DNA from 2 places in the Geobacillus sp. GHH01 genome. Region 2 is predicted to be linked to the other one. Evidence: riboswitches for the same ligand, from Rfam matches in the RefSeq annotation. Region 2 holds a riboswitch; the other holds the start of a gene.
What was found. Region 2 has a riboswitch for cobalamin ahead of GHH_RS11585 (ABC transporter substrate-binding protein). Riboswitches for the same ligand answer to the same signal wherever they lie in the genome.

Region 1 (3,966 bases), 520 kb from region 2:
AAGAGGGAAAAGGCTCACGCGACGTTGCGCTCGAGTTTGGCGGCGTCCGCTGGGAGCCAGGGGCGTACGTGTACGCTGATGCGGACGGCGTTGTCGTCGCCAACAAAGATTTGTTGGCGAAAAATGGTTGACGGCTGCGGTCGAGTCTCGTTCAATACAACGAACAGGTTGAGGCGATGGAGATGGAATGGCAGGAAGTGCGTTCATTGTATCCAAATCAATTTGTGAAATTACAAGTATTAAAGTCCCATTTAGAGGGAGATCAAGAAATCATTGAAGAGGTGGCTGTTATCGGAACGGTTTCGGACAAGGATGCAACTCGTGAGTTGCTGCAATCGAAAGGGAATCAGCTTGTTTATCATACTAGCCACAAGGAGATTGTTTTAAAAGTTCGGGGAGCGATTGGCCTGAGAGGGAAATTTCATTATGCAGATTGAATATCGTGAAGGCTTGCTGTTTGCATCGATCGAAATCGTTTATCAAGGAAGGTCTAAGTTGATTCATAATATGGTGATTGATACTGGTGCGGCGAAAACAGTGATTTCTCAAAATGCAGTAGAAGATATTCATTTGCGGGTAGAGCCGGGCGATCGTATTGTGGCTTATTACGGAATCGGTGGGAAAGAGTACGCGTTTACAAAAAAATTAGACTGTATTCAGCTAGATTCTTTCCAGCTAAGAGAGTATGAAATTGATTTTAGCGGGATGGACTATGAGGGGATTAACGGTTTGTTAGGATTGGATATATTGCTGGGCGCTGGATTTGTCTTAGACCTGGACAAGTTGGAGATGTATCGTTCTGGTTGAAATGGAACGCCCGCTCGAAATGCCAAAAAGAAGGAAAAGGCGCCCGCGACGTTGCGCTCGAGTTTGGCGGCGTCCGCTGGGAGCCAGGGGCGTACGTGTACGCTGATGCGGACGGCGTTGTCGTCGCCAACAAAGATTTGTCGGCAAAAAACGGTTGACGGCAACGCATTGGTTGTACTACGATGAAAACGGATGCTTGTTCCATGACAGCGCATATATGGCGGTAAGACAAACAAGGTGCCTAAGCCTGCTTAAGGGCTTGGGTGAAAAGGGAAGCCCGGTGAAAATCCGGCACGGTGCCCGCCACTGTGATGGAGAGCTTTGCGGCAACAAGTCACTGAAGGATGCTTCGGGAAGACGCCGCCAAGCGATGATCCTAAGTCAGGAGACCTGCCTTGTTTGGATCGGACGGATGCCTACGGGACTATAGGCAGACGTGCGGGAGAATGACGGCTTTAGGGGCCCTGTTTGGGCCGTTTACGGCTTTCGTATACATTTTTCTGCACCTCTGCTGTAGAGGTGCTTTTTCTTTTGTCGAAAAACCGTCCGTCTGCCGCATTTCATTCTACCATTCTAGCAAAAGGGGGGATTTGGTGGCGACGTGGGATTTGCGGGGAATGAAGCATCATGTGCTCATTTGCAACGGAGGGACGTGCCTCCGCCATGGCGGAGATGACGTGACAACCGCGGTGCGCGAGGAAATCGCCCGCCTTGGGCTTGACGACGCTGTCCATACAACAAGGACGCGCTGCAACGGACGCTGTCAAGATGCGTGTGTGATGATCGTCTACCCGGATGGCGTCTGGTACCGGTTGATGACACCGGAGAAGGCAAAAGAGGTCGTCCATCGCCATTTGCAAAACGGCGAGCCGCTTCGCGCGTGGGCGACGTATGAATACCGTGAAGACGGGTTGACCCGTCTTGGTGGGACGGAGTCGGTTATTGGCGTTCGAAAGAGGAGGACGTAATGATGGAATGGGCCAGTTATGTAATGTTAGCGATATTTCTCGGCATGCGTCATGGGATGGACAGCGACCATGTCGCGGCCATTGCGGATATGGTCGGAAGCGAGTCGCGGCGAAGACAGCAGTTGGCGCTCGGAATCATGTACGCTATTGGACACGGAGCAATCGTGTTTGTCATGGGGGTGGCGGCGCTCATGGTCGGCGCCCGGCTTCCCGAGTCGTCAGCCGCCGCCATTGAGCTCTTAGTTGGCGTTACGCTTGTGCTTCTTGGCGGGATGATGCTTTTTTCTCTTTTTCGGCGGGGTGAGGTGAAAAGCCGGTTTCAGCTCCTTTATGAGTTCGGCCATACGGTTACTCGATGGCTGCGGGGAAGGCGGGAAATGGACAGTTGCCGTTCTTTTTCGCATGTTGGTTGGGCTGGCGCCTTGATCATCGGCATCATTCATGGCATTGGCGTCGAAAGCCCGACCCAGCTAGCCATTATCACCCACGCGGTCGGAAAAGTGCGTGTGAGCGCCGCTGTCCTTCAGCTTGTGCTGTTTGTCGCCGGCTTGCTCATTGCGACGATTGCTACAGCGGCTGGATTATCGTGGGGATTTTGGAAAGCAAAGCAGCGGGAACGACTGTTTTATGTCCTTGGTGCGGTCACAGGGATTTACAGCATATGGTTAGGGATGTCGATGATAATCGAGATATGGAGAGGGGGGCTGTAAAGTGGGCGGCAAATTGCTCATTGTCGGCTTTGGCCCGGGAAGCGTCGACCATATGACGAAACGGGCTCGGGAAGCGATTGAAGAAAGCGACGTCATCATTGGCTACAAAACGTACATCGAACTTGTGCGCGATCTGATTGTCGGAAAGGAAATCATCAGCACGGGCATGACGGAAGAGGTGAGCCGCGCCCAAGCGGCGGTGAAATGGGCGGAGCGCGGCAAAACGGTCGCCGTCATTTCAAGCGGTGACGCCGGGTTGTACGGCATGGCCGGGCTCGTGTATGAAGTGCTGATCGAAAAAGGGTGGACGAAAGACAGCTCGATTGAAGTCGAAGTCATCCCCGGCATTTCCGCGATCCATTCGTGCGCCGCGCTGCTTGGCGCACCGATTATGCACGATGCGTGCACGATCAGCTTGAGCGACCATTTGACGCCGTGGGAGCTGATTGAAAAGCGGATTGACGCCGCCGCCGCGGCCGATTTTGTCATCGCGCTTTACAACCCGAAAAGCGGACGGCGCACTAGACAGATTGTGGAAGCACAGCGCATCCTGCTCCGCCATCGGTCTCCGGAAACCCCGGTCGGTCTGGTGAAAAGCGCGTACCGCGAGCGGCAGCATATCGTCCTCACCGACTTGGCGCATATGCTTGACCATGAGATCGGCATGTTGACGACGGTGATTATCGGCAACTCAACGACATTCGTCCATGACGGCGTGATGATCACGCCGCGCGGCTACCAGCGCAAGTATCAACTAGCAGCCGCCGTCCAGCCGCTCAAACCGCATGAACGGCTGCGCAAAGAAGCGGAGCCGTGGGCGCTTGACCAGACGAAACCGCTGGAAGATGAGGACGAAGGAAGCACGGGGGCATCAGGACCGTCCGAAGCGGCTGTCCTCGCCGGGGACAACCAGAAGGATCGTGCTTTCACCGCCTTGGCCACCGCGGTTCGACCGTCGTCTGTTGCCGCGGCCACGAAGGAGGCCGAGCCAACGCCGCTGGCTGCCGTTTTGCCGCCGCTTGCTGCACCGCTGGCAAAAACAGCCAAACGGCAGCCGACCGCCGCGCCAAAACGGGTGAAAGAAACAGCCGAAGACGCGCTCGCCGCTTTAGAGAGACGGAAAACAAGAAAGACGGCGGTCGTGTTGTTGGAAGCGGCGGTGAGCCCGGGCGTGGCCAATAAACAGTTCACCCCGGAACAGCTCATCGTGCTTGCGGAAGTGGTAGGGATGGATGGAAAAATGACCTACACACCGGATCATTATATGAAAATCGAACGGTTGACAGAGGACCCAGATGGGCTTGTGGCCCGTCTCGTTGACGCCGGACTGATCGTGATGCCGGTCGGTGATGTGCTGACGGTGAAGGCATGTGATTTTTGCGATGGAGAGAAAAAAGACGCCATTCCATACGCGGAGGAATTGGCGCGCCGGTTTGGCGGCATGGCGCTGCCGAAAGAGTTGAAGCTTGGCATCAACGGCT
Region 2 (3,966 bases):
TAAAATGATCGTCTCAACCGACATGCGCCGCTCCACAGCGCGAGTGAACGCCAAAACGGCGGCAAGCGTCGCCATGCCAAACAAGATGCTCACGACCGGCAGCGTAAACGTGCCAAAGAACGGCCATTGCCAGCCGAGAAAGATGACGAGCACCGCCCCGACCGACGCGCCGGACGAGACACCGAGCGTGTACGGATCGGCGAGCGCATTTTTTAACAGCCCTTGAAACGCGGCCCCGGCCAGCGCCAATGACGCCCCGACCAAAAACGCAAGCACGACGCGCGGCAAGCGGATCGCCATCACGATCGGCACCCAATCAGCCGGAATGTGGCGAGGCAGCGCCGCTCCGAACCATTCAGCCGCCAAAATGCGGACAATAGAAGAAAAGGGAATCGACAGCGATCCTGTCGATATCCCTACGAGAAGCGATAACACGGCCGCGGTGACGGCCAATATATACATCCACATTTTACTTGAACACATCCGGGTAAATGGCTTTGGCAAGTTCCTCGACCCCTTCGACAAGGCGCGGACCCGGTCGGCTTACTAAGTCGGTGTTGACGTCATACACCCGCTTGTTTTTCACCGCCGGCACGTCTTTCCAAGCGGCGCGCGCCAACACTTGCTTCGCTCCGCCGTATGTCGTGATGATGACATCCGGCTTATAGGCCACGGCTTTTTCTTCCGTCACCATCGGCCAGCCTTCCAAGCTGCCGGCGACGTTTTTCGCCGAAATCACTTGAAGCATCTCATCCATAAACGTCCCTTTGCCGGCCGTATAAATTTGCGGCGGCGGCGACACTTCAATCCAGACATTGGCCTGTTTGTCCGCCGGGATTTGTTTCGCTTTTTCTTTGATTTTCGCAAGCTTCTCTTTCATCTCATCAATCACTTGCTTCGCTTTGTCTGTCGTCCCGGTCGCTTTGCCGATCAAGTCGATGGACGCATATACATCGTCGAACGACTTCGCGTCATTCACGACAAGCACGGTGATGCCGGCGTCTTTCAATTGCTTGAGGCCATCGCGCGAGTTATGGGCGCTTGACGCGTGGGCCAAGACAAGATCCGGTTTGAGCGAAATGATTTTCTCGACGTTGAATTCCATGCCGCCGATTTTCGTTTTCGTTTTGACGTCTTCCGGGTAATTGTCAAAATCGCTGACGCCGACGATCTTATCGCCCAACCCCAACGCATAGGCGATTTCCGTATTGCTTGGGATGAGCGAGACGATCTTTTTCGGTTCCGCTTTGATCGTGACATCCTCGCCAAGCCCGTCTTTCACCGTCACCGGAAACGCCGCTTGTTCCGTTTTCGGTTCTTCTTTTTTCGCTGGCTGGGCGTTGCTATTGGCTCCACCGCTGCAGCCGACCAGCACGGCGGCCAGAAGGAAGAACACCGCCACCACCGCCGGCCATGTCCAACGTTTCATCCGTCATTCCCCCTTCAGTGATGTATGTACAATAAAAAACGCCCATTCCGCCTAAATCTGGGAATGAGCGCGAAACAGACCGCCAATGGGCACAACAATGCCCTATGCGACTGTTTCCGCGTCTCACCCCCCGAAGATTCGGAAACTGCGGCAAGCAAGGCAGGTCTACTGGCTCATGCTTCATCCTACTCTGAAGCCTTCCCGTACGGAAAACAGCGCAAGCCATCCGTCCGTACAGTGGCGATTTCATTTCGTCCGCATTGACAGTTGCGGGGACAGCTCCGGATTCCCACCGGATTCCCTATTAAGCCTTTTCGGCGCCTTGCTGCGAATGGATTCAGTTATGGGATATGGACATTTTTATAATAATGCAGCGTTTAGCATTTGACAACTATGAATTTACAGCACTTCACCTTCCCACTCTTGCAGATAATCGAGACGGATTCATGACCCATGCTTCATAAGGAACAGAGCATCCCCTTTTCATCGCATCGAGCACCCGCGATTTCAAATGCGGCCATGTCACATATTCATCAATATTCGACTCATCGATCAACACAAACTTCGCCTCTTGAATTTCCTCAGGCTGGGGAAAAACGTTTCCTTTCACATATGTCGCTTTAAATGCAATGTTTATGATATTTTTAGTTTCATTGTAGTACACGCCGCTGACCCCAATGAGACGGATGTCAACGCCAGTCTCTTCATGCACCTCACGATGAACGGCCCGATCGAGCGGCTCGCCCGGTTCAACTTGTCCACCCGGCATTTCCCACGTATCGGAGCGGTCATAGCTTTTAACAAGCAAAACCTCTCCCGTGTCATTCGTAATATAGGCTGAAACGGTGATAATGGCTTGTTGGTGTTTATCCATCAAGCTCTCCTCCTACATCGCGGAATGATCCTAGCCCTCTCCTGCAGAAAAAAAGCAGCTGCCCCATCTATACTGCCATCTTGAAAAAAATAAGGAAAATCCGTGGTGCTAGTTGAACATTAACGCCTCACGTGATGACACAGCGCAAGAGGGACAAGATCTCCACAACAGCATAGGCATGATGTTGTCCGTGCCTCGCTAGTTGGTGACGGATCTATTAGAAAAACTCTATTTAACGGAAAAACGGAGCAACCGACAACAACAGTTATATCGAGAGCGTTCAGGGAACATCTCCCTAGTGAATAAGTTTCCAATGACATACTGATACCCTGCTCGTTCCGAAGTAAAACAAAACAACTTTCCAAGAATATGAATGGCGATTATGACCCATTTCCTTGCTTTAACAAATGACGATTTCAGCGCTACAATACATTTAGAGCCGCCAGACAGTTGCGCTGATACCAAGAACAAGATCGCCGTATATTGCTTTTGAATTTCCGCTTGATCCGTTGTAAAATGAAGACGCTCTTGTATGGGATTTCTCCTTTCTAATGTTAGATGAGCACTTTCATTTTAAAAGGAGATTTTCATACAAGGACTATTTTTATGCTCGTCTGATTTTATCTAGCACCACGGGTAACTAAACATCATGCAATACATATCTTTTTATATATATTCAGAATTTAACTTCTTCTTATAATTGATAACGCGGTAAAAATAGAGTGTAAATTAAAAATTTCCAATAATGATTTATAATTGTACATGTAACAGATAGCAATGAAATCTATACCAACGCGGCTGCTCTACCCCGTTAATCTTTAATTGATCAAATATCCATTCAACGCATTATGGAGATCAAACAGACACTTTTCAAATCCAGTTTTCAAGAAGACAGCAATCACATAACCATAGGCACCTTTTGTTTCTCCACTATTCCAGCGGTTAATCGAGAAAACAAAAAGAATTCTCACTTGTTCAACCGTTCTTTATACCTTTAAACTAGTAATACCGAGTTGAAATGACCCATTTTGTTTGGAGATCATACTACAAGAATGTTTCAAAGGGCCGTACCATCCACCATGATCACTTTCAGAGATTAAACACATACATCGTTTAAGAGATGATGATGAACATCAGAAAATTCTTACTTTTGAAAGCATCGGCTGGTCCTTGAAAAGGTGGACAGATGAGAGACTCATAAATACATCAAAAATAGCAAAAACAGCGGAAGATGTTCATCAACTGCTACAAAGAATCGATCGTAAAGCACGTTTTCCAAAATAAACATTTAATCAATTACCTTTTTAGACACCTGTGATCTTCCCGCCACATAAGGTATTTCCAGAAAAAAGTTGATCGATGCATCGAAATAAAGCCTCTAAAAGAGGATCGATTTCATCGGTGTATTCGATCAAAGAATTGGAACTCTTGATAGTGTCACCCCTTTGAAGTTTTTTAGTAACTGTATATGATTCCCAATAAGAGTGGATTTTTTGTGTCCCTTTATTCATCCGTTATGCGTTTTGCAACCCGTTCCTTGATTTAAAATAATCTCGTTTTAGAATAGAGTATATAGCCATATCCCTAAATTTACCTTTAATATACCAATGTTCTCTCATAACCCCTTCAAATTGCATCCCTAACTTTTGTAAAACTCTTAAAG

Region 1: another riboswitch for cobalamin. It lies ahead of GHH_RS09115 (ferredoxin); the one in region 2 lies ahead of GHH_RS11585 (ABC transporter substrate-binding protein).

What each region holds. Positions count from the first base shown of each region.
Region 1 is NC_020210.1:1,836,793-1,840,758, reverse strand. It holds gene rraA (ribonuclease E activity regulator RraA) at 1-131, shown strand, start outside; gene GHH_RS09130 (hypothetical protein) at 183-437, shown strand; gene GHH_RS09125 (retropepsin-like aspartic protease) at 427-807, shown strand; partial or broken gene GHH_RS09120 (S-adenosylmethionine--2-demethylmenaquinone methyltransferase) at 825-965, shown strand; cobalamin riboswitch at 1,026-1,220, shown strand; gene GHH_RS09115 (ferredoxin) at 1,401-1,775, shown strand; gene GHH_RS09110 (High-affinity nickel-transporter) at 1,778-2,485, shown strand; gene cobJ (precorrin-3B C(17)-methyltransferase) at 2,487-3,966, shown strand, end outside.
Region 2 is NC_020210.1:2,358,667-2,362,632, forward strand. It holds gene GHH_RS11580 (iron ABC transporter permease) at 1-483, opposite strand, end outside; gene GHH_RS11585 (ABC transporter substrate-binding protein) at 470-1,429, opposite strand; cobalamin riboswitch at 1,570-1,769, opposite strand; gene GHH_RS11590 (NUDIX hydrolase) at 1,839-2,306, opposite strand; partial or broken gene GHH_RS19735 (IS982 family transposase) at 2,429-2,837, opposite strand; gene GHH_RS11595 (GNAT family N-acetyltransferase) at 3,818-3,966, opposite strand, start outside.